2 regions of the Ligilactobacillus saerimneri genome follow, and region 1 is predicted to be linked to the other one. Evidence: predicted binding sites of a transcription regulator. Region 1 holds the regulator's gene; the other holds the start of a gene.

The links. Region 1 encodes NrdR, which represses ribonucleotide reductase genes. Its sites were predicted from a motif close to ACACNATATATNGTGT; they were not measured.
Region 2: V3C97_RS06945 (deoxynucleoside kinase) is a predicted target of NrdR. The motif match lies at 10,518-10,533, and genes of this name have one in related genera.

What each region holds. Positions count from the first base shown of each region.
Region 1 is NZ_CP144759.1:547,185-562,651, reverse strand. Features, by position in the region: gene thrS (threonine--tRNA ligase) at 1-208, opposite strand, end outside; gene dnaI (primosomal protein DnaI) at 524-1,444, opposite strand; gene V3C97_RS02680 (DnaD domain protein) at 1,458-2,807, opposite strand; gene nrdR (transcriptional regulator NrdR) at 2,822-3,292, opposite strand; gene coaE (dephospho-CoA kinase) at 3,302-3,919, opposite strand; gene mutM (bifunctional DNA-formamidopyrimidine glycosylase/DNA-(apurinic or apyrimidinic site) lyase) at 3,919-4,746, opposite strand; gene polA (DNA polymerase I) at 4,934-7,597, opposite strand; gene V3C97_RS02655 (Bax inhibitor-1/YccA family protein) at 7,956-8,654, opposite strand; gene murC (UDP-N-acetylmuramate--L-alanine ligase) at 8,838-10,169, opposite strand; gene V3C97_RS02645 (DNA translocase FtsK) at 10,233-12,545, opposite strand; gene ytpR (YtpR family tRNA-binding protein) at 12,721-13,365, opposite strand; gene V3C97_RS02635 (thioredoxin family protein) at 13,523-13,843, opposite strand; gene trmB (tRNA (guanosine(46)-N7)-methyltransferase TrmB) at 13,889-14,560, opposite strand; gene V3C97_RS02625 (phosphotransferase family protein) at 14,795-15,467, opposite strand, start outside.
Region 2 is NZ_CP144759.1:1,419,202-1,434,668, forward strand. Features, by position in the region: gene V3C97_RS06910 (MATE family efflux transporter) at 1-787, opposite strand, end outside; gene mnmG (tRNA uridine-5-carboxymethylaminomethyl(34) synthesis enzyme MnmG) at 994-2,919, opposite strand; gene mnmE (tRNA uridine-5-carboxymethylaminomethyl(34) synthesis GTPase MnmE) at 2,972-4,360, opposite strand; gene V3C97_RS06925 (polysaccharide biosynthesis protein) at 4,540-6,189, opposite strand; gene V3C97_RS06930 (cation:proton antiporter) at 6,303-7,493, opposite strand; gene V3C97_RS06935 (universal stress protein) at 8,136-8,612, opposite strand; gene V3C97_RS06940 (CPBP family intramembrane glutamic endopeptidase) at 8,711-9,619, opposite strand; gene V3C97_RS06945 (deoxynucleoside kinase) at 9,651-10,391, opposite strand; gene V3C97_RS06950 (nucleoside 2-deoxyribosyltransferase) at 10,558-11,034, shown strand; partial or broken gene V3C97_RS07830 (IS30 family transposase) at 11,193-12,168, shown strand; gene V3C97_RS06965 (NAD(P)-dependent oxidoreductase) at 12,531-13,574, opposite strand; gene V3C97_RS06970 (hypothetical protein) at 13,757-14,272, opposite strand; gene V3C97_RS06975 (IS30 family transposase) at 14,375-15,298, opposite strand; gene V3C97_RS06980 (acyltransferase family protein) at 15,338-15,467, opposite strand, start outside.

The DNA of each region.
Region 1 (15,467 bases):
TCTCATCTCGGTCTGAATCAACGTAAAAACCTTCGTCACTGTCTTTAGCGCCGACATATTCCCCTAAGCGAATCCCAGCAAAACTATCAGTCAATGCTCCCCGTAAGAAGAAAGCAACTGATTCACGCAGGGCTTGCAAGCCTTCCTGAGAATCACGATCAATTTTGTTAACTGAACCGTCTGGTAACATTACTGCAACTTGTGCCATAATCTCAATCTCCTTTTTATAAATTAAATAAAAAAGCCCCTAGCACCGTCTAAATACGGCACTAGGGACGTCATTAACATCTTTAATAACGTGGTTCCACCCACATTCAAGTAGACCTAGTCTACTCCTCTCATAGTTGGTAACGGAAACTACCCGGCTCGACTTTGCATCCAGCTCTATTGGTTATGGTGGTAAGTCAACCTTTGATTGTTCTCAGTCCCTCAATCATCCCTGTTTATGGTTGACCGTTTGTCCTTAACTAGATTTACATTTATTAAACCACTACATGTTATTGAAGGCAAGGAAAATTTGTAACTAATTGCGCCGCCAATTCTTGCCCGATACTGCCATTTCTTTAGATAAATACCGTACTCGCTCCATAATTCGCTTAGCCTTCAAGGGTTCCACCACGGAGTTAGTGCTGTATGCTAAATGTTCTTCCAGTTCAGCTTGCGTTTTGTTGGACGTGAAGAAGGTTGGTAATTCCTCTTGCATCCGGTACTCCAAGATAACCCCTAAAACATCATCCCGCAACCAGCCACTCATCGTTTCAGCTCCAATATCATCTAAAATTAAAATTGGCGCTTGTTTGATACCGTTGATCTCTTTAAGGACAACATTTTCTGAAATACTATCTTTGAAACGAACTGCTAATGATGGAAAATGGGCTAAAGTACAAGCAATATCTTTACGGGCTAATTCATGAGCCATGGCAGCCATCAAGTACGTTTTTCCCACCCCAAATGGACCGGTTAGGTATAAGCCCTGGTGAAATTCACCCGGGTTTGACACATACTCTTTAACGAAATTAACTGCTGCTAATAAGGCAGCATCGCGCCCTTCTTCCCGCTGATAGTTCCTGAAGTTTGCATTACGCATACTTTTCGGAACATTGATCGTAGTAAACCGCTTTTGAGCTGCCTGTGCCTGCTGTTTCCGCACTAATTCAGCGGTAGGAATATAAGTTACCTCAACTTTACCCCGCACCAAGCTCAAGGCCGGCGTATAGCCCGGCATGAAGGTTTTTTGCCCCGCTGCAATTTTTTGCTTAACGTCATAGTACTCATATAATTTACTTGCATTTGTCGCAATAAAAGCCTGGGCGTCTGGGACTTCAGACTGCATAATAAACTGTTGGATCTCCTTGTCCTGTGCCAACTGGCGTAGTATTTCTTGATATTCATGGAGGTTTTCCCGGGGGAATTTACTCCGTAAAATTCTGCCCATGTTTTCCATTTAATATTCCTCCTTATTTACCCAGCAAACGATCCAAATCGGCTAATCCTTGATCAATATCATTTTTTGTCTGTGATTCTGACTGACCCATAGCTTTCGCATTTGCCCGCTTCTCTTGTCCTGGCTTTTGTGTCTGTGCTTGTGTTTGGGCCCATTGGGGTAACTTTTCTTTACTAAATACACGTTGCTTCTGCCTACGAGCAGTGCGATCTTGGGTTCTTTTTTCTTTCCACTGGCGCACATAAACAATCGCTTGTTCCGGTGTCTGCACCCGATTAGCTCCCCAGTTGGAAATGGTACGTTCAACCGTACCGGCCCGTAAATTATCAAAATTTTGATCCACCAGATAATAATGCAACATAATATTAATAATTCCTGGAGCTATTCCTTGCTGTAACAAGTTTTGCACCACATATTTATCCGCCCGTGTCGGAAAACTAGCTGTATTGCGCGCAGCATTTTTTTGTTCAAAAATAGCCTGCAAAAACGCCATTGGTGGATATGCTTTGGCAGCAGTTGCCAAATTTTGCTCAGCTGCTGTTAGCTTTACTTCAGTTGAAGTTTGGTCCGCAGCTGTTCTCTTTTTTCCTACCTTAGCCTGTGAACTATAACGTGCCATTGCCTGGTTGCTAAGTTGGTTAAAATCAACGTGACCCTGTTCATCCGCTACTGAATCAATCAAATTCACCAACGCTAACTCGTTAAGTCCGTACATAACGCCTACACTATAAGCAACCCGGATATTTTGCTTGAAATTACTTGTATCCAGATAAGTTTTCTTATGTAGAAGCTGGTCGACAAATTCAAAATCAATTGGGTTGGTGGCTGGCAGGGTTACTGCCACATCAGCCCAAATAGGTGACTGTTTAGCTCGTACTTGGTCCCCCACTGCTTGCCGCAGTAGCTGCTGGATTGCAGGCGTATTAAAAGATAATTCGCGTTTCCACGCAGCAGCCATCCCCGTGCCAATACTTGCTGTCAATCGTTCACTTAATTGTGGATCATCAAAAAAACGAGTTGGTGACAACGGCGGATTCATCACCAACAAGACCCAGTTTCCCAGCTGATCGTGCTGGCGGACAACCTGGAGCAAGTTGACTTGGACTAACTGTTGGGCTGCAGTTGCCAAATCCTCGATCCCAAAATTCAGCTGTACAAAAAGATCTTTTAGAGGACGCCGTTCACTAACTAGCGGTTCGGGAGTCAACGTGGTTTGCAGTGTGGCATATAGGCCCACGGCTCCTGGCCCAACGATGGGCTGATACAGGCGCGTAATGGTTGCTAAGTCCGCCCCACTAATATTATCGGTAGCAATAACAACATAGCCATCGTTTCCTGCCAAGTGTTGCCACTGTTGCTCCATCGCGATCTTCCTTTCTACTTCCTAGCCTTTTTATCCCGTGCCATTAATTCTTCTAGCTCATCCCGAAAAGCCGCCATGTCCTTGAATTGGCGATAAACACTGGCAAAACGAATATATGCCACTTCATCAACATCGGCCAAAATTCCCATGATATATTCACCGATCAATTGGCTAGAAACCTCGGTTCCCCCCACTGACCGCACCTTATTTTCAACTTGATTGACGATCGTGGTGATTTGATCCATGCCAACAGGACGCTTTTCAGTCGCCCGCACGATCCCCTTCAGGATCTTCTCACGGTTAAACTCTTCCCGCGTCCCGTTCTTTTTGATAACCAATAATGGGGTGGCTTCTACCCGCTCAAAAGTCGTAAAGCGAAAACCACAATTTGTACATTCGCGGCGACGCCGAATTGCATGCCCTTCATCTGCTGGACGACTATCAACCACCCGTGATCCTTCTTCATGACATTTTGGACATTTCATTATGTTCACCTACTCTTTTTTCTTAGAAAATCTAATCTGGCGGAGCTCAAACCACTGGTCTACTTGTGGTTTCCACCCAAGAGGACCCTTTCCAGTATCAAGAGTCCAATCTGCGTGGGCAATTCGCCAAGTATTGTCTTTTTGGGCCTTAATCCGGGCTTGAGCTTCCACTTTGGGTAACTGGTTCCGCTGCTGTAATCGTGCTAACTGAATAGTTTCGTCAACTACTGTTACCCATACGGCATCACAATATTGTTCATAGTGCCCTTCAAATAATAATGGGATATCTAACACGACCACTGCAACACCTTTTTGCCGGTACTTTTGCAACTGCATCAGGATTTCTTCCCTAATTAACGGGTGCGTAATCTCATTCAATTTTGCTAATTGTTTAGGATCAGAAAAGACTAACCGACCCAGCTTACGCCTCAACAAGCTACCGTCTGGGGCAAGATATGCCTTACCAAAATGTGCTATCACCTGTTGCAACCCCTGGCTTCCGGGTGCAACTATCATCTGTGCAATTGCATCGGCATCAATAATTTTAGCCCCTTTTTGCGCTAAATACTGACTAACAGTTGATTTTCCACTAGCTATTCCACCAGTAATTCCTAAAACGTATGTCATCATTCTACCTTTTGACATTGCGGACAAAAATGTGTCCCCCGTTGCCCAACTTTAATTTTTTCAATTATAGTACCACACCGTGGACAGGGATGACCGTCATTGCCATAAACATTTAATGCAAATTGAAACTCCCCCATATTGCGGAAAGCATCGGTATATGAACGAATGGTTGTCCCTCCGGCGGTAATCGCCCGTTGTAACTCTGCAATGATATTTTGCCTCAGGGCAGTAATCTCTGACCGTGTCACATGGTTAGCAGGAGTTTCCGGATGAATCTTGGTCATCCATAAAACCTCATCAACATAAATGTTTCCTAATCCGGTCACAATCGTTTGGTCAAGTAGCGCGGTTTTTATAGCTTTTTTGCGCCGGTGTAGTGCTTGCGCAAAGTAATCCACGGTAAATTCTGGTGCGAATGGCTCTGGTCCCAATTTTTGGAGTGACTTGAGGTCATTTTCTTGTCCTGTCTGCACTAAGCGCATTCTGCCAAATTTACGTGAATCGTTGTAGCGCAACTGTTGCCCGTCATCAAGGTCAAACACTACATGGGTATGCTTTTCCAACGGTTGTGTCTGGGGTTGAACAAAATACTTTCCTTCCATCCGTAAATGCGATACAACCGTCAAATCGCCCGAAAACCGTAATAATAAGTATTTTCCCCGCCGGTCAACGGTCAGGATCTTTTTACCCGTTAGTTGCGTCACAAACTCCGTCAGGTCACTCTCGATCATTTTGGGATATAAGACCGTTACCTTTTTTACTGTCCTGCCCTGCACTAACTTGATCAATCCACGTCGTACCGTCTCTACCTCAGGTAATTCTGGCATCTTCGCTCCTCCTCGTCCCTTATTAATTTTTATATTATCACAAATTTACAAATCACAATAATAAAACAAAACCACCGCAATCCTTTACATTCAGTTGCTCCTAGCTTCTGATATGGGCGGGTTTCTCATTACTAAAAAAGAGAAACATTGAACACTTCAACGTTTCTCTTTCCCACTTAACCGTTACTTATTTAGCAGCAAACCATGTTGCCCCGTGTTTGCTTTCCACCTTCAATGGAATATCCAGCTGCACGGCTGAATCCATAACCTCTGGTACCACTTTTTCTAACAGAGGAATTTCTTCTTGGGGAGCTTCAAAAATTAATTCATCGTGAACTTGCATCAGCATTCGTGCTTGTAAGCCCCGACTTTGCAAAGCATCCTGCATCTGGATCATCGCGGTCTTGATAATATCGGCTGCACTTCCTTGGATCGGTGTATTGAGAGCTGTTCGTTCCGCAAATGACCGTAAATTAAAGTTCTTACTCTTAATATCTGGCAGGTAGCGTCGCCGGTGCAGAATCGTTTCAACATAACCTTTTTCGCGTGCATACTCAACAATCTCACGCATATAACGCTCCACTCCGGGGAAGTTTTCTAAATACGTCGTAATAAAACGTTTAGCCTGCTGGCGACTAATCCCCAGATTTTGGGCCAAGCCAAAATCGCTAATCCCATAAACAATCCCAAAGTTAACTGCTTTTGCCTGACGCCGTTGGTTGGCTGTCACTTGTTCAGGATCATCGATCCCGAAAATCCGCATTGCAGTATTGGTATGAATATCAAAATCATCCCGGAAAGCTTGTTGCATGTTGTGATCTCCTGAAACATGAGCTAAAACCCGCAATTCAATTTGGGAATAATCAGAAGAAAAGATCTCCCAACCAGGTTGACTAGGAACGAAAGCCTGGCGAATCTGGCGGCCTTCTTCTAACCGTACCGGAATATTTTGTAAATTTGGATCTACCGACGATAGCCGTCCTGTGGCCGTCAAAGTCTGGGTATACCGGGTATGAACCTTCCCATCTTCAGGAGCAACTACTTTGAGCAATCCTTCGATATAAGTGGATTGTAGCTTGGACAATTGCCGGTATGCCAGGATATTATCAATAATTGGTGCCATCCCCCGTAGTTTTTCCAGAACACTGACTGCTGTTGAATAGCCCCGCTTCGTCTTTTTGATTACCGGTAGTTTAAGCTTTTCAAACAAAATTACTCCCAGTTGCTTTGGCGAATTCAGGTTGAACTCTTCGCCCGCTTCGGCATAAATTGCTGTTTGAATCTCAGCCAGGCGCTCCCCAAACTTACTCTGCATTTCCATCAGTTTATCTGTATCAACCCGGACCCCAGTAATCTCCATTTGCGCTAAGACTATTGCTAGCGGACGCTCAATATCTACGTAGAGTGGTACCTGTTCATTTTGCTGGAGCTCAGTTAACAACTGTTGCTCTAGATCATGAATTGCCTTGGTTTTCTGAGCCAGATGCCCACAAAAGACTGCATCATCTGCTGGCAAAGCCCGCTTAGCGCCTTTCCCGTATAATTTTTCGTCGCTTGTTAATTCAAAATAATTATGCTCTTGCGTTAATTTCCCCATATCCTTGCTATTATCAGCATTATTGAGGAGGTATGACACCAGTAAGAGGTCAAAATTAACTTGCCGCAATGTGATTCCTAGCCTATTTAAAGCAACATAGGTCTGCTTGCTATCAAAAACATCAACTGGGATAGTGGCACTTTCCAATAAGTTGCGTAACGGTTTTTCCTGCAATAAAGTAACATCACGACTAGCATAATAATGATCGTTGATCTTAAAGGCAAAACCGACTAACGGAGCGCGGTGATAATTATCACCATCCACTTCGATCACAAACGCCAAATTATCGCCATCATGATACTCAACTGTTGTTAAGTCCTGCACATTAGTCAAAATATCAACTGCTAATTGTGACTTTTTATCAGCTCGTCCGGCCTGGTCAGCATGAATTTCCGCCAAAAAGCGCTTGAAATCTAAGCGCTGGTATAAGTCCACTAGTTGATCAATATCGACAGGTTGCCGTTGGGTATCAGCGAGTGTTACTGCTACCGGGGCATCTTGCCGAATGCGCGCTAAGTCCTTAGCCAAGAAAGCATTGGCCTGGTCTTGTTCCAGGTGTTCTTTCAGCTTAGATTTCTTCATGGTGGCTAAGTTTTCATATAAAGCTTCAACACTTTCGTATTGCTTGATTAATTTTACCGCTGTCTTCGGACCGACCCCAGTCACTCCCGGATAATTATCTGATGAATCTCCTTGAAGTGCCTTTAGGTCGATAATTTGCCGCGGAGTAACCCCCAACTTCTCCTGCACGTATGCTGGGGTATAGTTTTCCATCTGGGTTACCCCACTCTTAGTTACCGCCACTGTCACCTTGTCCGTCGCCAACTGGGTCAAGTCACGGTCCCCAGTCACAACAGTGACATCATAACCAGCGGCTTCAGCCTGAGCCGCCATCGTCCCAATAATATCATCGGCTTCATAATTGGGAAGATCATAACTAGTGATCCCGTATGCCTGCAGCAGTTCTTTAACCAAACCAAACTGTTCGGTAAGTTCACTCGGTGTCTTGTCCCGTTGCCCTTTGTAAGCCGCATATTTCTCTGTCCGAAAGGTCTTTTTGCCAGCATCAAATGCAACCAACACATGCGAAGGATCATAAGTTGTCAAAACGCTATCAAGCATCAATTTAAAGCCATAAATTGCATTGGTATGCAAACCATCATGGTTAGTTAATTGTGTTCGGATAGCATAGAACGCTCGAAAGATAATGCTGTTACCATCTACTAATAACAACCGTGTATTTTTTCCCGTCATAATTTCGCCCCGTATCTAAATTGAATTTAATTTCCTAATTTCATCATACATTAAGAACAAGCTCGGTTGTAGGACCAAATACTTCTTGTTCTTTTTTCTCGTTCAATTTCATTTTACAAATTAATTCGGTCAGACACGACCAATAAAAAAATAGGTGTTGCAAATAAAATTACCTTAAAACGCGGTTTAATGCTAATAAAGCCGCACATATTGTACTATATGCCGTATGTTCTCCCGCCCAAGTAAGTTTTTCTGTCAGTTGCTTGGTAAAATAAAATCTCTGTTTGCTACGGCACAATCTAAAAAAATCCTCACCCTTTTCGGATGAGGATCACACGGTACTATGCGGCTAATCTTATTACTTCCGGTCGCCGCCCATACCAAAAATTTGTAATAACTGTAAGAACAAGTTGATGAAATCCAGGTACAACTGAAAGGCTCCGATCAAGGCTAAATTAGTAACATTAACCTGGCCAGCATTAGTCATATATAAAGCCTTCATCCGTTGTGAATCCCAAGCTGTCAGCAAACTGAAGATCACCACGCCAATGATTGAAAAGACAAATACAATCATTGTACTTTGCAAGAACAGGTTAATCACTGACACAATGATCAAGGCAATTAAAGCTGCCATAGCTTGCCGGCCCACTCCAGCTAAGCTCTTTTTAGTGTTTAACCCAAACAGAGCTAAAACGATAAAATCAGCAGCTGCTGCAACAAAGGCCATAGTTATATCTTGGCCAGTATATAACGTAAGGATACTTGCAAAAAAGATCCCTTCAATAGCCGCAAAGCCAAACAACCCCACCGCTGTCATTGCTGGTGTTCGGTCGATTCGCAGGGATGTTGTCCAAGCAATAGCAAGTTGGGCGATAAACAAAGCCCACATAACCCAGCGATGAGTAGCAAAGAAAGTCAGCATTTCATACTGGTAATAATTGTTCAAAATGAAGGCGACAACTGCGGAAACCCCAACAGCTGCTCCCATGAAAGCATACATTTTGGCTAAAAATGTATTTAAACCTGCTTGACTAAGTCTTCTTTCTTCGTTCACGATAATTCTCCTTCCTTATGGTTTACAGTTTGTGTGTAAACTACCTACTTATTCTATTTATAGGATACCACATCCTGCCTTTAAACTTGTATTTGCTAATATTAAATAATCGTTAAATTCGTAGTATACAAATAAACCAGTCTGGCACTTCGTTCAAAGATACACAAACTGGTTTAATAGTCATTTTTAGTTGTTGCGCAAGCTCAAATTACTCAACAACTTTTCATACTCAAATTCATACTTTTGAATGTCGCCGGCACCCATGAAGATTGCTACTGCATCATGGTATTCCAACAATGGTGACATGTTGTCCAGACTCAAGACACTGCCACCCTTGGCAATCTTGCGTCCTAAATCATCAGAGGATACCTTCCCATCATGTTCCCGGATCGAACTAAAGATTGGCGTCAGATAAACTTTATCAGCCAAACTCAAGCTAGCAGCAAATTCATCCATCAGTGCAATTGTCCGACTAAATGTATGAGGTTGGAAAACTGCAATTAATTGCTTATCTGGGTACTGTTGGCGGGCTGCATCCAACGTTGCCCGAATTTCAGCTGGGTGGTGCGCATAGTCATCGATGATTACCATATCAGCAACTTTCTTTTCACTAAAGCGCCGCTTAACCCCCTTAAAAGTTAACAGTTCCCGCCGAATTTCATCTTGGTCGATCTTTTCCATGTGTGAAACTGCAATAACAGCCAGGCTGTTGAGAACATTATGTTGACCAAACATCGGAATTTCGTATGAACCAAGGAAATCATCATGATGGTACACATCAAAACTAGACCCTTTAGTAGTCCGCTTAATGTTAGTAGCCCGGAAATCATCATCTTCACTAGTTCCATAGAAGTAAATTGGGGCGTGAGCCTGGAGCTTACGTAGGTTTTTGTCTTCGCCCCACACAAAAATGCCCTTCTTAGTTTGCTTAGCAAAGGTTTCAAAGGCATCGCGCACATCATCAATGCTCTTGAAGTAGTCTGGGTGATCGAAGTCAATATTTGTCATGATTGCGTAATCAGGATGATATGCCCCAAAATGACGCCGATATTCATCAGCTTCAAACACAAAGAACCGAGCATCTGGCAGACCTTTACCAGAGCCATCCCCTACCAAGTAACTAGTTGGAGAAACGCCCCCCAGCACGTGAGCCAATAGCCCGGTTGTACTGGTTTTACCGTGGGCACCAGCCACACCAATACTTGTTGTTTCTTCAATAATCATTTCAACTGTTTCAGGATAAGTCAAAACTGGCAAACCTAGTTCGTGCGCCCGTTGAATTTCAACTTGGTCATCACCAAAAGCATTACCAGCAATAATCGTCATGCCAGCTTTGATATTAGCGGCATCAAATGACAAAATCTCAATGCCTGCTTGTTCTAGTCCCCGTTGTGTAAAAGTGTACTTATCGATATCTGACCCGATAACTTTGCACCCCTTATCATGCAAAATCAGGGCTAGTGAACTCATTCCAGTTCCTTTAATCCCCACAAAAAAATATGTGGTATTCATATCCATAGTCGTTATCCTCTTTTCTTCTTCACAATCAAAAATAAGTTTACCATATAAAGCTTACCAGATTCAGATTAAATCTGAATTGTCTTCAAATTGTGCCAACTTTTCTGGTGTTAAGAAAACATCCCGAGGTTTAGATCCCTTAGCGGCTGAAACCAGGCCTTGTTGTTCCAAATCATCAATGATATTGGCTGCCCGGTTGTAACCGATCGAAAACACCCGCTGTAATTTAGAAGTTGATATATTGTCTTCGTTAACAATATAGTCTAACACTTCTGGCAAGAGGTCGTCCTCACTATTAGTCCGAGAAATTTCTTTTTTCAAATCGGTCGGATCAAAAGCATAGTGGGGCCGGGCTTGGCGCCGAACATAATCGGTTACAGCGTCAACCTCATCATTAATATATGTTCCTTGTAACCGGACTGGTTGGCTAGCTCCGTTCCCCAAATAAAGCATATCGCCACGTCCAAGCAACCTTTCAGCACCAGCAGTATCAATAATCGTCCGCGAGTCAACTTGACTGGCAACCATAAAAGCAATCCGCGTTGGAATGTTGTTCTTAATTGTCCCGGTAATAACGTCAACACTTGGTCGTTGCGTAGCAATCAAAAGGTGAATTCCCGCTGCCCGTGCCTTCTGGGTAATTCGGGCAATATAATCTTGAACCTCTGAGGATGCAACCATCATCAAATCAGCCAACTCATCGATCACAATCACAATATATGGCATCTTCAAACCATATTCCCCTTGCGCTTGTGCTTTCTCATTGAATCCCTCAATATTACGAACCCCAGCAGCAGCCAATCGTTGGTAGCGTTCTTCCATTTCGTTAACTACCCATTTAAGAGCAGCGGCGGCTGCCTGCGGATCAGAAATAACTGGTGCCAACAAGTGAGGAATATCGTGGTAAGGCGCCATTTCTACCGCCTTCGGGTCAATTAGCAGTAGTTTGACTTCTTCCGGTTGGGCCTTATACAGGAGCGAAACTAACAAACTATTGATGAAAACTGACTTTCCTGATCCCGTCGCTCCAGCAATCAATCCGTGTGGCATCTTCTGCAGGTCGGTCACTTGAGGACGGCCAAACAAGTCGACTCCCAATGCGACTGTCAGTGGTGATTGGGCTTGTTTAAATTGCGGTGCTTCGAGAACTTCCGCCAACATAACCGGGCGTGATTTAAGGTTAGGAATTTCAATCCCCACACTGCTTTTGCCTGGAATTGGGGCCTCAATTCTGATGTCTTTGGCTGCTAATGCAAGTTTGAGATCATCAGTTAGGTTAGTGATCTTGCTAACCTTGACCCCACGCCCTAATTTAACTTCAAACTGAGTGACTGTCGGGCCAACCGTCCAGTCTTTAACCGTGGCATCAACATGGAACGATTGCAGCGTTTCGTTGAGAACATCAATCTGGTTCAATACCCATTCATCCATGGTGCTACTTTCAACCGCTACTGGCTCTGGCAGCAAACTCAATGGTGGAAATTGGTAAACAAACTGCTGTTTATCCCCCGTCGGTTCTGACGCAGCTGGTTGGACGTTCGTAATGTCTTTAGGATCTGCAATTGCTGCTTTCTTGCTTACTTGCTCAGATACTGGTGGGGCTACTAGCGGTTGCCCACTTGGAGTTGACGTATCTACCATATCCTTGACCATGGCATTCTGACTTGATTTTGGCTGGCTAGTTTGTGCCGTCTTTCCTTGATTAATCTGCTCTTGGCGTCGATGCTCATCAAACAAAGCCAGATGTCGCTGGTCATTTTGTTCAGCATTCATGATATCAGTCAATGACCGGTCTAACGCCCGTGGTTCACCTGTTGCATCTGCAGTAGGTGACACTGGGGTTGGAGTTGGACGCGTTGTACCAGCTTCTACATCTAGTACAGCATGTCCCGCAGCTTGGCTCTCAGCCACTGTCTTCGCACCATCAATCATACCAATCTTGGTATCCTCCGCTTCTGGTTGCGCTTTTTCATCCGGTGCTGTTTCAGTCGTGGCAACCGGCCGAACTGGTCCCTGATCAGCGGGAACAGTCAAATCAATAATTAATTCGTTACTAGGTTGTTCATCCCACAACAAGTATGAATCTGCCGTTTTAGCCAGTTCTTTGACTAACTGCGTATATTTCTTGCGACTTTCATTGGGCGTAAACTGTGCTGTGGAAGGCGGGACATATTTAGGCTTAAATGTCCTCGTTGTATATTCGCGGTGTAATGTACCTGATTGTGCTTTTTTAGTATTTCGCCCCTGATAAACCGGTCCGCGATAATCATCCCCAGTCAAAGAATGATAATTCTCACGGGTGTTTTGCCGCGGGCTAACCCGCGGGACATTTTTTCCTTGTTGCCTAAAAAAGGCTGGTCCATCATAATGTTGCATTCACTTCCACCCTTATCTATCACTTAATTCATTCATATTCGTTGCACAACTATTCTAGCATAATTTTATTACCAAAAAAGAGAGGAGGACAGCCTGTTAGTTCGTTGTCCTCCCCGTAAGGATAATATCTGGTTATGCTTCCTAACAAAGTATTTTGTCCTGCTAGGAAATATTTTTATGCGAACAGTTCAGCCCCAGCCGCAAAGTCAAAAGCAGCGCCAACTGCAAAGCGACTGTCGTCTTCAGGCAGTACCAAAATTCCGCGTTTTTGTGGTGCATTTGGCAATTCTAATTCACGCGCTGAACAAACCATTCCTGGGCTGTCCACTCCCCGAAGTTTGCCTGGCCAAATCATCAACCCGTTTGGCATCATTGCCCCAACTTTAGCTACAACTACCCGTTGGTCAACAGCAATATTAGGTGCCCCACAAACAAGCGTTAATTGTTGCCCATCATTAATAGTAACTTGTACGATGTGCAGGTGGTCAGAATCTGGATGAGCTGCTACTGTTTCCACATGGCCGACAACAAATTTAGGATCATTATCATAAACTAATTCCGCAGGAAAACCGGCTGCCGTCAATGCTTGGTTTAATTGATCCACTTGTTCAGGACGTAAAACCACCTGTCCAGAACCAGCTAAATCAGGCACAATCTCGCTAACAGCAAAGAAGTTATACCCCAACGTTTCGTTAGTGGCCGGTGAAAAAATCCGAACAATATTTTGTTTACGTTCACTTGCTTGAGTTGGTTCATCCGGGCGAACCATCGTCAGCAAAACATCTCCCAAGTGGGCTTTATTATAGCTAGCAATTAGCATCTTTTTAAACTCCCTTATTCAATTAGTAATTATAAAATTAACTCAACGTTAATAATCATGCTCTATTCTAACATAATCAGTCGGCAATTATTTAAAAGTGATTGGAAAATAACAAAGCTGGTAAGAAAATAGCATTTTCTCCCAGCTCCAACTCTAATTAATTCACTTGTGCTAAGAAGTCAACAACTTCAGCCTTGGTCTTACGATCGCCGTTTACAAACCGATCAACTTCCTTGCCATCTTCGTAAACGATGAAACTTGGAATCCCCATAACCATCAATTCTTGACAGAGGTCAATGTTTTCGTCCCGGTCAACTTGTAAGAACTTATAATCTGTAAATTGTGCTTCAATTTCTGGCATGTATGGCTTGATGAATGTGCAATCTGGGCACCAATCAGCAGTAAAGAAGAGGACATACTTTCCTGTTGCTAACTTTTCTTCTAGGGTTGCTTGATTCATTTTTTCTAACATTTCCATGTCAATCACACTCCAGTTGACTTATTAATTGTAAGTAATTATACATTAATCCACTTGGGATGACAACTGATCTGCTTTGGGAAAATGAGCAGTCAACTTGTAAATCGGTTGACCTAACTGGCTAAACTTTTCTTCATATTCTGTCATTATGTTACCTTCTGCTTCAGGACTGTTATGCAGGTCAAGCCAGATACCATCGAATTTCATTCCGTAATTGTTAAGGCTCTGTAACGAAAACTCAAATAGCCCCATATTATCCGTCTTGAATTCTAAATGCCCGGTCGGTGCCATTACCTGCTCATACTGCGCCAGGAAACTCTTGTAGGTTAATCGCCGTTTAGCCTGCTTTTTCTTCGGCCAAGGATCAGAAAAATTCAGGTAAATTCCCGCCACTTCATTATCAGCAAAAAATGTCGTCAATCCTGCCCCGTTTGCCAGAATCAATTGCAAGTTTGGCAGCTTTTGGGCCACCTGTTTCTTAAGAGCAATTCCTGCAGCTGCAGTTTGAATTTCAATCCCAATGAAATTCTTATCGGGGTGCGCTGCGGCCATGTCAGTGATAAACCGCCCCTTCCCCATCCCGACCTCAATGTATAGAGGTGCCTTTTGGGCGAAGCGCTCTTGCCATTTTCCTCGGCATTTTTCAGGTTCTGTCACAATGTATTGGGGATTACTTTCAATTAGTGGGCGCGCCCACTTCTTATTTCTTAAACGCACTCGTGCATCGCTCCTTTAGAAAAAGTGCGCGGAAAATAGCCTTCATGCCAAGTCGTTGGGCTAAGCTAAGACGAGGGTGATGTAAAGTGTGATGACCTTCGTTCATGCTTAGGTTCTAGACTTGGGGCTATTTGCCACGTAATTTATGTGCTATTAGTGAATAAACAACGAGGCTGGTGCGAAAACAGAATTTTCTCCCAGCCTCTCAATAAAAGTATTTTAAATTAATTTTACTTAGTTTTTCGTATCGACAAAATCGGCTAATTTACATATGTCTTGGTTCATTTCATGGAAACGACCACGCCCATGACTATGCTTGATAAAAAACAATAAGTTCATCATTGTATACCAATCAACTCGCGCTTGAAAAGCGGAATCAATCTCTCTTCCATAATAGCGTTCAAGCCACTCATGCCATTGATCACGTGGGACATATAGGCACATTAACATGCTTAAATCCAATGCTGGGTCGCCAACTACTGCTGATTCCCAATCTACTAAATATAAACGTTTAGCATCTGATAACAACCAATTTTTATGATTTAAATCGCCGTGACATACTTCGAAATTTGCTGGGTCTAACTGAGGCATAGTCCGCTTCAGTTGGGTAGCAACACGCGCTAACAACGGATGCTTCCGCAGGTCTGAACTCAGCCCATCAAAATAACTGTCTAATAGGCTTGTTGGGGTCACAACAGTTCCGCCAACCTGTCTTAGCATTTTCTTTAACAGCTTAGAATGATGTACTTTGTACAAGAGGTCAGAAACCTGCTTTGAAGCCATCTCACTTTTATGTAAGCTTCGTCCGTTTAACCATTCTTGGGCCGTCAAAGTGTCACCAGATGACATCCGTTTCGTCCACATCAACCGTGGGGTAACCCCCTCAAGAGATAAGGCAGCTAAAAAT
Region 2 (15,467 bases), 740 kb from region 1:
CAACCGCATATTCATCGCTAACCGCCAGGATTACCTTGTTAAAAATAAAAATAGTAAAACCGTTACTCATCTCCATCAAAAATGATGGCAAGCCCAATTCCAATGTGTACCGAATATTGGACAGACGGAAGCCCGCCGGCTTGAACGACAAGGAGCTCTTACCATTGAACCAGTGAACCGACATGATGAGGATACTGATCAATGGTGCTGATGTAGTCGCTAAACCAGCCCCTAGCATCCCCCACTTAAAGACGAGGATGAAGAGCCAATCGGCTACTACGTTCCAAATACTTGAAACCAACATCGCCACCATTGCCAAAAAGGTATCGCGGTCATTACGCACGAAACTTAAAAAGAAATTGTTGAGTACAAACACCGGTCCACCTAAGAGGATGATCCGCGTATACTCCGTCGTCATCGCCAACACTGCCTGGTTTGCCCCTAAGAGTTGGGCAATTTGCCGGGGACATGTTAGCCCGAGCGCCATAAAAAATAAGCCTAAAATCAATCCAATTCTAAAGATCTGTGGGAAAACTTTTTTAGAATTAGACGGCTCTTGGATTTTATCAATGATGAAAAGCGTTGCGCCCCCCATTCCCAATAAGAGTCCTAACCCCTCCATTAGGTTAAACAATGGCATCGTCAGACTCATTACTGAAACACCGAGTACGCCTAAACTTCTCGCCACGAAAAATGAATCCGCTAGAATATAGATCGACAATCCCACTGAGCCCAGGGCTCCCCGTGACACATCACGGACTAATTGCCGCTTCTCTAGCTTTTCCATGATATCCTCCTTCCGCTACTATCTAAAAATTAAGCACCATGCTAACTAGCTGGTACTTTTAGAGCAATCTATTTTCATTGTACTATACTTTACCCTCATTTAGTAGGTTACAACATCGATCTTCACCTAATTTTCCGTTATAAAAAAACAAGCAGCTAGGAAATAGTCCCCCATAGCTGCTTGTTAGTTCTTATTTACATGAAATATTATTCAGCCTGTTTTTTGGCAATCCGGCCCTCTTGGATATAAACTGCCAGGATGGCTAAGTCAGCGGGGTTAACCCCACTGATCCGGCCTGCTTGTGCGAGGGTAGTTGGCTGGATCTTTTCAAACTTTTGCCGTGCTTCTGTCGCAATGCCATCAATTTTGGCATAATCAATGTCAGCCGGAATCTTCTTAGCTTCCATCCGCTTGAGCTTGGCAACCTTTTCTTCTTCCTTCTTGATGTAGCCAGCATACTTGAACTGGATCTCAATCTGTTCAATCACCCGCCGGTCCAAAGGTTCTGTTGGAGCCGGGATGAACTGTAACAAATCCTTGTAACTTGCATATGGGCGCCGCAAGAAGTCACTAGCTAACACCCCATCCTTCAACGGACGATCACCATGGGATTCAAGGTAGTCATTGATACCAGGAGTGTTTGGTGTTAACCGAATTGTTGCTAACCGTGCTTCTTCGGCTGCAATCGCTGCTTTCTTAGCTTCGAAAGCTTGGTAGCGTTCATCAGAAATCAAACCAATTTTATGACCTAAATCTGTCAACCGTAAGTCAGCATTGTCGTGGCGCAAGATCAACCGGTATTCAGCCCGTGAAGTCAACAACCGGTATGGTTCGTTAGTTCCCTTGGTTACCAGATCATCGATCATAACCCCGATATAGGCATCAGACCGCTTGAGGACGATTTCTTCTTTACCCAGCGCATGGCGGCCCGCGTTAATTCCGGCAATGATCCCTTGACCAGCTGCTTCTTCGTACCCTGAAGTCCCATTAGTTTGACCAGCAGTGTACAGCCCACGGATGAGTTTGGTTTCTAATGTTGGGCGCAACTGGTATGGAGCAACAATATCATACTCGATCGCATAGCCTGGTCGCATCATCTGCGCGTTTTCCAAACCTGAAATCGAATGCACCATCTGTTGTTGGACTTCTTCTGGCATTGAAGTGGACAAGCCTTGAACATAGTACTCATCTGTGTTTCGTCCTTCCGGTTCCAAGAACAACTGGTGGCGAGGCTTATCAGCAAAACGAACAATCTTATCTTCGATTGATGGGCAGTAACGGGGCCCAACCCCTTCGATCACACCCGAGAACATCGGAGCACGATCCAGGTTGCTATTGATGATCTCGTGGGTTTTTTCGTTAGTATATGTCAACCAGCATGACAGTTGCTGTTCAACTGTGAGGTAGTCCTCATCCGAGGTTTCAAAGCTAAAGTGGTTGACGTCTGCATCCCCAGGCTGTTCTTCGGTCTTACTATAATCAATTGTATTCCCGTCAACCCGTGGTGGGGTCCCCGTCTTGAACCGCTTGAGCTCAAAGCCCAGCTTTTCCAAGTTCTTCGACAATTCAACCGCTGCTTGGGTGTTGTTAGGACCAGAAGAATACCGCAATTCCCCAATGATGATCCGGCCCCGGGCTGCTGTCCCGGTTGTTAAAACGACCGCTTTCGCACCATAACGGGCCCCAGTATTAGTGATCACACCCTTGACGACCCCATCTTCAACGATCAGGTCGTCAACGATTCCCTGCCGGAGAGTTAGATGTTCTTGACGTTCCAACGTATGCTTCATTTCTTCAGAATATAAACGCTTATCTGCTTGAGCCCGCAATGCGCGAACTGCTGGTCCTTTACCAGTGTTCAGCATCCGCATTTGGACGTATGTCTTGTCAATGTTACGCCCCATTTCGCCCCCAAGTGCGTCTACTTCGCGAACTACAATTCCCTTAGCTGGGCCCCCAATAGAAGGATTACATGGCATGAAAGCAGTCATTTCCAACTGAATAGTGATCAGCAGGGTTTCATTTCCCATCCGGGCAGCCGCTAGCGCCGCTTCACAGCCAGCATGACCGGCCCCAACTACGATAACATCATAATCTTGTCCTTGATATTGTTTTCCAAATGATTCAACCATAATTCTCTTTGTGGCTAGTAAGCCAGCATATCTTCCTTTCTCTTATTCCAAGTTATTTTCCTAAACAGAACTGACTAAAGAGCTGATCTAGCAACTCGTCTTGGTAAGAGTCCCCAGTGATCTCCCCGAGGCTGTCCCAAGCAGCTGTCATATCAATCTGACAGAGATCCACCGGCATTCCTGCTTCGATCCCCTGCAACACTGCAGTCAAAGATTGTTCTGCCTTATTAAGCAAGGCTACATGGCGGGCATTGGTAACAATGACCGTTGTTTGGGAATTTTCGATTCCCCCAAAGAACAGTTTGGCAATTTGTTCTTCTAGCTGATCAATCCCTGCATTAGCTAAAACAGAGAGTGCGATGACTTCTTCTGCTGGTTTGAGATAAGTCTGCAACTCAGCTTGATCCAACTGCTGCGGCAAGTCCGTTTTGTTGAGCACAACAATTCGCTTCTTATCCGCCGTAGCGGCCAATAATTCTTGGTCTTCAGCCGCCAGTGGTTCGCTAGCGTTCAACAGTAACATCACCAAATCTGCTTGGTCGATCGCTTGCCGGGAACGTTCCACCCCGATCTTTTCAACCTTATCGTCTGTTTCACGAATTCCAGCCGTATCGATCAACTTCAACGGCACCCCACGGACATTAACATATTCTTCGATCACGTCCCTGGTGGTCCCAGCAATATCGGTCACAATAGCCTTATCTTCATGCAACAAGTGGTTCAGCAAACTTGACTTGCCCACGTTCGGCCGTCCCACAATTGCCGTAGCTAGCCCTTCGCGCAGGATCTTTCCTTGTTTAGCCGTTTGTTCCAACTGCTTGATACGGTCCCGTACAGCCAGTGCTTTTTCTTTAAGCATCTTCGTAGTCAATGTTTCGACATCGTCATATTCAGGATAATCAATATTGACCTCAACTTGAGCCAAAACATCCAGGATATCCTGGCGTAAATTATTGATCAAATGAGCCAAATTACCATCTAACTGGTTCAAAGCAACTTTCATTGACCGGTCTGTCTTGGCCCGAATCAAATCCATCACTGACTCTGCTTGGGTCAAATCAATGCGGCCATGTAAGAAAGCCCGCTTGGTAAACTCACCAGGTTCCGCTAACCGCGCTCCGTTTTGCAAAAGCAACTGCAAAATCTCATTAGTTGAAACAATCCCCCCGTGGCAATTAATTTCAATAATATCTTCCCTGGTATAAGTCTTTGGTCCCCGTAGTACCGAAACCATGACTTCATCAATTTCACGGTGTGATGCCGGGTCAATAATATGTCCGTAGTTGATCGTGTGACTAGCCACTTGCGTTAGGTCCTTCCCCTGGAAAACCTTGGTGGCGATCTTGACGGCATTTTCCCCGCTCATCCGTACAATTGAAATCGCCCCTTCTCCTGGCGGGGTTGAAATAGCGGCGATTGTATCAAATTCCGTGATTTCCATCAACTATCCTCCCTTTAAAAAGCAAGAAAAAAAGTGCCACTCCATGCACTATATAATACAGTTTTCCTGTATAAAAGACATGGATAAAGCACTTTGACTACTTTATCTATCAAGATAAGAATGATTACTTTTAATATACGTTCATTACTAAATAAAGTCAATTAAAACTTTAACGCGACTTAGAAATGCCGCCCCCGTGGTGAGCGTTGTTCAGTGGAGGTACTTTGTTCGCTCCTGATCCCAGGTAGGCGAAAACCAAAGATCCGCTTAAGGAACCCAAACCGATTAAGAATCAAAGCATAAACCACCATGAAGAAGCCACCAAAGACCGCTGCATAGAAGAAAGCAGCTAGTTTGCCTTGCGGAATGTAGACCTGATCTAAGCCCCAGTGAGTCAGCCAGGCGACTGCACCCAAAACAATATTGATAAAAATCAATTGTAAAGCGCCTTCTAATTGTCCGGGTTCAAGGTAATGACTATAAACATAACCGAAGACGACCACTGCAATCGCTGCAAAGGTAATCGTGGTTGCCCATACTGTCCCAAAAGCACCCCAGATATAGGTTAATGGAATCTGTAAGGCTAATTTAAGGATCAACCCTAAGGTTAACGTCCGGACAGCCAGGCGGTGGTTCCCAAGTGACTGGGCAATCGAAAAGAAGTCAGTAAAGACTCCCAAGGCAATACTTCCAATCAAAGCGACTGACATCAAATCAGCCCCTAAGCGGGAGAAAGGATAGAAGACCCCATTAACTTCCCATGCCAAAACAGAAAGCAGGAAGGCGACTGGTAAAAGGGTCACTACCATCAGTTCAATGTTTTGGACGATCAACTTGCTGACGCCTTCCCGATTACCTGTCCGTGACTGTTCTGCCAGCAGGGGCAGCGAGGAAGCAGCAACCGCAATTGTTAATGCCACAACCACTGTTGTGATCTTGTTAGGGTTGGCGGAGAAGTAAGTATACAGGTCCTGAGCATGGAAGGGAGAAACCCCCGTCAGTTTCACAACGATATCTTTAAAAGTCATCTGATCGATAAACTGAACAATCGTTACGGCTGAACCCACATAAATGAATGGAATAGCTTCTTTAAGAATACCAATAAAAATCTGCTTGAGATCATTATTATCTGCCGGTAAACTCTGCGCAGCCAGTTCTTGGTATTCCGAGCGCTTTTTCCAGTAATACCACACCAGATAGATCAAACTAGCAACTGCCCCGAGGAAGGTAGCAAAGGTACTATAATTAACCGCCGTGATATATGACCCATGGATGACTTTCATCACATAGAAAGTCGCCCCCAGAATAAAGAGAATACGGATTAGTTGTTCCCACAACTGTGAGATCCCATAGGGTTTCATATCTGTATTTCCTTGGAAAAAGCCCCGCGTCAAACTCATTGGTGGCAAGATCACCAAAGTGGGACACATCACCCGGATAGCCTTGGTAGCAACACTGGTCGATACCACGGCGCTCCGTTCAGCGATCACCGGTGCCAACACGTAGAGCAAGACGGCACAGCCGATCCCCGTACAGAGCATGCAGAAGAGTGCAACTTTGAAGACCCGCTTACTATTATTAAATTTATTTTCACCATTGTAGGCCGCTACTTGCCGAGCAATCACCGTTGGAAACCCAGCGACCCCTAAGGAAAGAAAGAGCGCATAAAAGTTATATGCTGAGTTGAAGATGGCCTGGGCAGCATTCTGTTGCGCTGCGCTCCCCATCATCATCAACCATGGAATCAGATAGATAACTCCTAAAACACGGGAGAGGATGCTTCCAGCCATCATCCAAAAAGCTCCCGATAATAGTCTACTCTTTTTCATTTTCTTGTTTACACTCCGCGTTATTTAAATCTAAAAAGTAATTATACCGCTAATTTTTGCCTGCGAATAGAAAAACGTATTTTCCGTACTAATTTCCCGGAAAATACGCTTCTTTACTCCGTTGTTTCGGCAGATTGGTGTGTCATGTTCTTGGCTTGCCGACCCAGGGCCGACTTGATCATTCCTGGAGCGATCAAGGTTGTCAGAATGATTACCATGATTACCCCTGAATAGTAGTCTGCATGGAGTAAATGGGCTTGGAATCCCACCTGGGCAACGATCAGGGCCATCTCCCCCCGGGAAACCATGCCCGATCCGATAATACTAGCCGAATCAAAGTTCATCCCTGTTAACCGGGCCCCTAGGCCACAACCGAACCACTTCGTGAATAAAGCTAATAGTAGCAATGGCACAGTAAACTTGAGGTCACTGATGAAGCCATGGAAGGTCATGTTCAACCCGATTGAAACAAAGAACATCGGGATAAAGACTGCATACCCGATCGGGATAATATTATGGTCAATCTCTGCCCGGTACTCAGTTTGACCAACTGCAATCCCCGCGAAGAAAGATCCCACGACAGTACTTAAGCCCACCAGATCAGCCAGATAAGCCATCCCCAAGCACATCACAAGGGACATTAAAACTACTGAGGCCGGTACCTGGAGTTTTTCTCCTAGTGACATCAAAATCGGAGCTACCCACTTGAAAATTACGTAGACCCCAATGAAATAAACCGCTTGTAGCACTAAGTTCAAAAGAATACTGTTGGTTCCACCGCTGGAGCTACCTACATTACCGTAAACTGAAACCAAGACACTCAGGATCAGCACCGCTAGGATATCATCGATCACAGCTGCCCCCAAGATGGTTGACCCTTCCTTAGTGTCCAACTTATTCATCTCTTTGAGCACTTCAACTGTGATGCTCACTGAAGTAGCCGCAAAGGTCACACCTAAAAACAGAGAACTTTCGATTGAAAGGTTGAACAAAAAGCCAAACCCAAAAACAAGCCATACTGGCAGGACAACCCCAAAAACCGCCACCGCCAAAGATGGCACAAAATATTTCTTCAAAAGAGCTAGGTCGCTTTCCAGACCCGCCATGAACATCAGGATGATGACCCCAATTTCGGAAAAGATGTGCATAAATTGGTCATTGGGAACCCAGCCTAGAACAGCTTGTCCCAAGATAATACCGACAACCAACTGCCCCACTACGGCCGGAATCCGTATCCGCCGACTCAAGTGTCCAACAATCGCTGTCGCTAACAAAACCAAGGTTAGTGTTCGTAAATAAATCATTGGTTCACCTCTTTTCATTATCACCTAAATTTACTTACAAGGAGTATTATACATGAAATTTATCCTAAACTAAAAGGAGCCATAACGTATCGCTACCATACGTTATGACTCCCTCTAGTTTTTTCAAAGGAGATAAGGTATTTGAGTTGGAGTAAATCTCAAAAATAATTTCTGAAGCATACTATATCTTTAATTATTTTATATCAAACTAATAAATCATAAGAAAGCGGCTCCAACTCGATTATGGTAATCCGAAATAACAGACATTCGGCATTTCCAACAGTTTTAAGTGTAACCGTTTTCTGGTTAGGTGTCAAAGTGAAGTTTAAATAAAAGGGAATTTATAATAAACGCTCTCATAAATTTTGGCGTATAAATTTAATCCGCTTTCTTTTTTTATCTTTGCTTCAGCTGCACTTAAAAATAATTATGCAAGTAAACATTGTCAAATCAACGTTTATACTTCAATTTTCACTTACAGAAATAAAGTAAGCTCCGAAACACTCGTGTTCCTGTCTCTTTCGCCATTATTTTTAATGATTTCATTATTAGAAGCTCTTTCTAGTCTGTTTTTCACTCGTTTTTAATGATTACAATCAAAAAGGTGGTTCACCTTTTTTAGGCAACCACCATTCAATCTAACTATTTAGTTTCGTTATTTCCTTTGCAGGTCAAAACATCACACAGTGCTTCGCGTGTCACATAAGCAGCGACAGACCCCATCATAACCCGCTCGATAAAGTTACGTCCGGTATAACCTAGGACGATCAGGTTACTCTTGTATTCTTGAGGGAACTCACGCGCTATAATGCGTTTTGGATTGCCAAAGCGTAAGTGGACGTAAACTTGGCTATCATCAAGGCCTTTTTCCTCAACAATTTCCTTCCGCAAGCGTAGCATCTCTTGTTCGGCTTCTTGTTCAATCTCATAAATCCGTTCGCCATCCAAGGCTACACCAGCGCCCCCATATTCCAGAGTATTAAGGTCCAAAACCCGCAACACATCTAATCGAGTTGTGGTCCCCTTCACTAGGTTCACCGCATCTTCCAATGCATAGCGTGACCCTTGGGATCCGTCAACAGCAACCAAAATACGTTTGTAATTCATCATGTAAGCCATTATCCTCACCTCTCGACTAGATAACTCTAATATTAAACCCTTCTAATATTATGATATGTGTTTTCTAGTGAAACTGCAAGGACGATCCGCTGCAAATGCTAGATCCTGTCTAGCCCCATGACGATTGAAATGACACATAAAACATACGCTACTCCTGCAGGCCAGTTAAGTAAGCTCCAGGTCAGATAGTGGGGTGGAATAACGTTGGCTTGAAGCCAGCTTTTGATTTGGCTTGCATGGCGAATTAAAAAGACCAGGCCACCCACTGCCATCACCAGCATAAACATTGAGCTGACTGCATTAACAGCGCCACCCCAGTGAACAGCAAGGATCGAAACTACTTGTCCAAACGCGTTGTTACAAAAGTGAACAAAGATCGACCACCGCAAACCGTAAGTCAGCGCCGTATAAGCTAACAACAAACCTAGGCAAAAAGCAAATGGTGTCTGGGCAATATTCATATGGTAGATTCCAAAAAAGAATGCCGTAACAAACACAGCTAACTTTTGGCTGTACTTGCTGAAATAGTGGAGCAAGTAACCCCGAAAAATAAACTCCTCGAAAATTGGCGCAACCACAGTGACATAAATAATCATCGACAGTGAATCTTTACCGTTGGCAGAAGCAGTTTCTAGTTGCGCTCTGGTTGTCAAACCAAATACCTGGAAAATATGCTCAACCAAGTTACTCCAAATCCCAAAAAACATATTTGCCAGCATTATCAGGGCTAAAAGAGTCACAATCGTTCTGGCAGTCGGCTTACGCGGAATAGTTCGAATTTGCTGCCAGATCGCTCGCTGGTCAATTTTGCTGGTACCAATGAAAATTACTAACAAGCCAGCTGCTACCCCGAGATAGTATGGGATCCCTGAACTCATCGCAGTAGAAATCGAAGAAAAAAGGCGCCATGAAAAGGAAGCTACTGCCTGAAAAACAATAATATATCCGAGCATTAATGCTAAAGCATGGCGTGCTTCTTTCTTATACTGTACATCTAACATTTCCATCAATACCGCCCTCTTTTCTTAGGTATTTTTCTTAAGATTGCAAAAACTCTTGGTGCTTTTGTTGGTAGCGGGCAAAGTCAGCCTCAGTCAAATTACCCAGTTCCACCAATTTATTTTCAATTGTTTCTAAGACTGCCACCCGGTCATGCTTGTTAGCCATGAAGTCATACTTGTCCCCATCAATGATCAGTAAAGGTGAGTAGCTATATTCTTGCATCCAGATATCATAGTGTTTCAGCAAACGGTGATAGTAGTCGCTCAAGGAAGGATCTAATTCCACCTGTTCATATTTCCGGCCCCGCTTTTTGATCCGGTTAAGCATGGTTTCATAAGAAACTTTGATCGTAATCATCAAGTCAGGTGATTTCTTGTGAGCAGCCAGGGGTAGTTCTTCCATCATATTATTGAGCAGGCTCTTGTAGATGTCATATTCCACCTGGGTAGCATTGCCCAGTTCGGTATTCATTTTCATAAAAATCTCGTCTTCATAGATCGACCTGTCTAAGACATTATTGTCATTTTCCATAGCTTTCTTGATCATCGCAAAGCGGCGGTTCAAAAAGAAAGTTTGCAATAAATATGCGTATGGGTTGGTAGCTTCGGCATCACCGGCCGCCCGTTTCTTGGCAGCAATCTCATTCCCCTTATAAAAGATAGGTAAAACGGGGTTGTCTTTAACTGGTTCATAATATGCTGTGGTTCCGAGTTCTTCAGACAAGATCTTGGTCAAGCTTGACTTCCCAGAACCAATAATCCCTGATAACGTAATCAAAATGATAGAAGCATCCTTTCGTTTGATTTTAGCTAGTCGTTTTTTACAATAACATACCTAATAATACTAGGAATCCCATTGAAAATAAAGCAAAGATTCTTTATCTTGTAGATAGGATTTAACATCCCACTACATCTTGTAAAATTATTAATAAGGATTGAATACTATGCAACAAAAATCTGTTTACTTAGCTGCTCCCTTTTTCAGTGATGGGCAACGCACCCGTATCAACCAAGTTGTCGCTGCTCTCCAGCAAAATCCTACGATCGGTGAGATCTTTCTTCCAGAAAAACATCCTTATTCGCAGGAAGAATTTGGTTCGCTCGGCTGGCAGGATGCTACCTTCCGTCTTGATGTCAACCACATCTACCAGGCCGACATCGTCGTCGCTATTGCGGACTACAAGTTAGAAGAAGCCGATAACGAGATGGATTCAGGTACTGCCTTTGAAGTTGGCTTGGCCTACGGAACTCATACCCCGGTAGCGGTCATTCAGTTTGATCCTAAAAAAGAGATCAACTTGATGATTGCCCAAAGCCTAACCACTTACTTTGATCTCAGTCAGGACCACGGTTTGCAGAAGCTAGCAGAATATGACTTCAACGTTATGCTACCACAGCGGGCTAACCGGCCGGTGATTTAAGCTTAGTTATATACAATCTATGGTTTTCTGGTATTGGTGAGCGCCAATGCCAGATTTTTTTGTTGTGAATTTACACTCTAAGTGCAACACAAATACAAAAAAAGACCCATAGCGGGTACAATGTTTAATGACCAAATAAAACATACGAGGTACACGCTATGAGCTATAATCATCTTACTATATTTGAACGAGAAAAGCTGCTTAAATTTCAAGCTCAGGGAATATCTTATCGTGCTATTGCACTCAAACTACACCGTAGTCCTAGTACCATTTCCCGTGAATTCAAACGTTTAAAAGGTGAATATTCACCCTCACGGGCGCAAAGAAACTACGAAAGAAAACGCAAGAAATGTCATAAGCCACGGCTCTTGGACCAAGATTCTACCCTTAGAGATAAGATTGCTTACTATATTCAAAAAATGAACTGGTTTCCCGAACAAATCGTTGCTCGCTTTGAATTAGAAGGTCTTACTTGTGTTAGTTACGCTACTATCTACCGACATCTTTATGCACATAATCTCGGGCAACCACTTCGCTCTAAGAACGATCGCGGACTTAAACGCCATCTACGTCATAAAAATCATACACGGCACACCAAGCCATAAAGAAGTACAAACTAACTATATTTCAATTCATGAACGACCTAACTTTATTAATGAACGTAAACGACTGGGGGACTGGGAAATTGACACTGTCCTAGGTAAAACAAGTCATTCAGTTCTAATCACTGCCGTTGATCGTAAAAGTCGGTATGTGTTAATGAAACGAGTTACTCGTAAAGATGCAGTCTGTATCAATCATGGTTTGATTGACATGTTTTCTAGTATCGACCCAGAATTTGTTCATTCACTAACTCCAGATCATGGAACAGAATTCCTTGATTTAGATGCAACAGCTGAACGCCTAGGGGCGTTAGTATACTGGCCTGATCCGTATTCACCAGAACAACGTGGTTCTAATGAAAATATGAATGGTTTATTACGTGAATATTTTCCTAAGCGAACTAACCTTGATAATTATACGGATCAAGAGATAGCTGAATGGCAAAAGCAACTTAATCTTCGTCCCAAAAAGGTCTTAAATTATTTGACCGCTACTGAAGTTTTCTTTGATAAAGTGTTGCACTTGGTTTGACAATTCACCGTAAAAAATAAGGGCCAAAAGCTGGTCCTTGTCATACAATTAAATCACCACAAAATAATCGAAAGAAGGTTTTGCTTTTGTCTCTTGATAACTATTCAATGCTAAAAGCTTTAGGAATTACAGACCCAAATGTTGAACTATTGGATTATTCTGAAAAAACTATTCGTGGTGAAAGAAAAAAGATTATCACCGCTCGCCCTATTTGTCCATGAAAACGCCGTCTTTACTGTAGTTTTATGCCTGTTATCTAAAATGAACCGCATTTAATCATAGATGTCCATCGTTAATACCAATGAATATTTATGTTGTACAGCTCAGTCTTTATTAATACACTTTAACAAGGCAGATAAACTCTACTTTTTTTCCTGTAACCACTGAATGAGACGTGCGTAACTATCCTTGAGGTTAACAGTAGGTCTCCACCCTAGTTGCTGGAGCTTCTGACTACTCAACCACATTTTGACATCGGGGGCATAGCCCATGTTCTCCTTTGGAATATCAATGACAACCTGTGCTCCTGAAATCCCAAAGTTATCCATAACCATTTCAGCCATCGCTTTGATAGTCATGTGACTATCCTCATTAGCAACATTATATGCCTGCCTAGTTTCACCTTTTTGAAGTAGTATCAGGATCGCCTTAATGGCATCCGTTGCATACACATAATTCCCTTCGGATTGTCCAGTAGTATGAAGTACTATATTCTCTCCATTCATTGCACTGCGGGCGAATTGAGCGAATACTCTGTTTTCCCCTGGCAATACCCCCGCCCCAAAAACTTGGGCTAAACGAGCTGACATCACTCGCAAACCGTATTGTTCTGCGTATGAATTGCACATTAATTCACTCATTCTTTTACCTTCGGGATAGGAGGATCGAATATTGGTTAAGTCAACGTACCCTAGATCTTTTTCTGTTGTCTGTCCCGTAACTACTGGTTGGCCGTATACTTCCATTGAAGAAAGATATACCATCGCCTCAGCATTATTTCTAACCGCCTCCTGAAGGACTTCGTCAGTCCCCCATAAAGCTGTTCGAATAGTTCCTACCGGGTCGGCAATCATCTGCTTAGAACCGGTTACTGCTGCCGCATGAATGACATAATCAACCTTTTCAGACAAATGTAAGTCACTATGCCCCAACTCAGTTACAACAAATTTTAACGGAGCAGTTTTGTATTTTGCATAAAGCCGCTGTGCTTTCTCCTTATTACGAACCAAAGCCAGTAATTTTAAATCTAAGTCCAGTTGCTCATTAGCATATGCTAAAAAGCGAAGAACCAGGGAGCCAACTAATCCTGTTGCCCCGGTTACAAAGAATATTTTTCCTCGAAATGGCTCTAAGTCTAACTCTGAATGTAATAACTCTTCAAAGTCTTGCATTAAAATTGATTGCATTAATTTTATCCTCTTTTCTTTCTCTGACTAATAACTTGTCATAATTAGCACATTATCTCGTCTATATTAAGAATACCACTATAAAATCCTTCCCATAGCGCAAACTAACTAATTATAGACATTCCAACCATTTTGCAATTATCTTCTGTCAAAGCACTTATCAATCATTTAGTAAAACAGTATTATATATTTTTTATGATATTTGTTACTGTTTTCTTCAATAAGATGGCAATTAAGTATGTTATAACTATCATTACCATATAATGCCAACCTATTGCCATGGAAAAATTGTAAGCGTTAAACACTTCTCGCAAACTAACATGAATAATATACAACTCTAATGAAAGTGACCCTGTCCATTGAACAAAACGATGCAGATAATTATTGTAAACAAGGAAATTTTTACATAACCACACCCCAGCAAACATTATTGGAAAACTCCAAAGAGTTGCCATAATCCGTCCTCCTACAGGAATCATGGTTACTCGATTGAAGGCCACTTTCAATACCACAATTGCTATCAATAAAAGTATTTCTACGTTTGTTAAAGGACTATTATTCATCACCTTATCAGCATAAAATAAGCCCAGAATAAAAATCGGAATTCGCAAATATAAAATTTCTGTATTGGCAAAAAGCCCAGGAATCAGAAAATAAGCTAAGATGGCGGTCAATAACCATACACTTAAAATCCCCATCAATACTGATGTTCTATGTTTTTTATCGGGAAGGAGCGTTCGATATAAATAAGGAAAAACGAGATACATTATGGTAGATTGCAATAAATAACTTGAACAAATTTAATGACGCAGATTAAGCAAAAAGATCTCAATTGGAGTTCGCCAGTTCAAACATTTGAGTGGCCGTGAATTCAGATACCAGTTAATCTGAATCAATTCATCATCACTAATCTCTTCAATTGGCTGACCCTTAGGAATAAATCGCCGTAACACTCGATTACGATTCTCATTACTACCACGTTCATGCGGAGAATAAGCATGGGCAAAGTACAACGGCACGCCGGTATTTTTCTCAATTGATTGGTAGTTGGCGAACTCTTTCCCGTGATCAACCGTCAGTGTCTTGAGATTAGTTCCTAATTGATTAGCTAACTCAAGGATAGCCTTAGTCATTGAAGTGCTATCTCGTCCACCAAGCCGTTTAACGATAGTAAGGCGACTCTTGCGTTCGACAAACGTGGCTACTGCTTGACCTTTGCGCTTGCCAGATAAAACTGTATCAGCTTCAAAATGGCCTGCAATATTACGATCAGAAGCTTCAGCTGGACGATCTTCAATCGAACGACCATGACTGAAAGTCCCACGGGTTTCTTTAGCACGCTTACGACGAATACCATGGTCAGGTAAATCAGTCATCCGAATATCTAGAAGTCCTTGATCGACCCAGTTATAGATAGTCTTGTAGGCGATCCTAACCACATGGGCTACTTGTTCAATTGACCATTTCTGAATCTTGATCTTGTCTTCGATTAGTCGCTTGAGGTTAGCCGTTAATGAGCATTTACGACCACGATAACTAAGTTTAGTTTCGTGGTCGGCTTGCGCACTAGTCGCATGGTATTCACCCTTTAACCGGTGAATTTCATTAAAGATAGTAGTCTTACTAAAGCCCAGGTAATCAGCGATATATCGAAGAGATCGCTTTTCATGACGAAGCGTTTCGATGACAATGCGGTCTGAAAATGATAAGATAGTGGTGCCCATAAAGGTCCTTCTTTCTAATGGAATGTTGTAACGACACCATTAAAGACCTTTATGGGTTTTTCTGTCCACTAAAATGTTCAACTTAAATTTTACAATCTGCCTTATTAAAATGAGCAATATGAACCAATATGTCGTATCATGTACCCTAACAAAGTCAATAAACAATTCT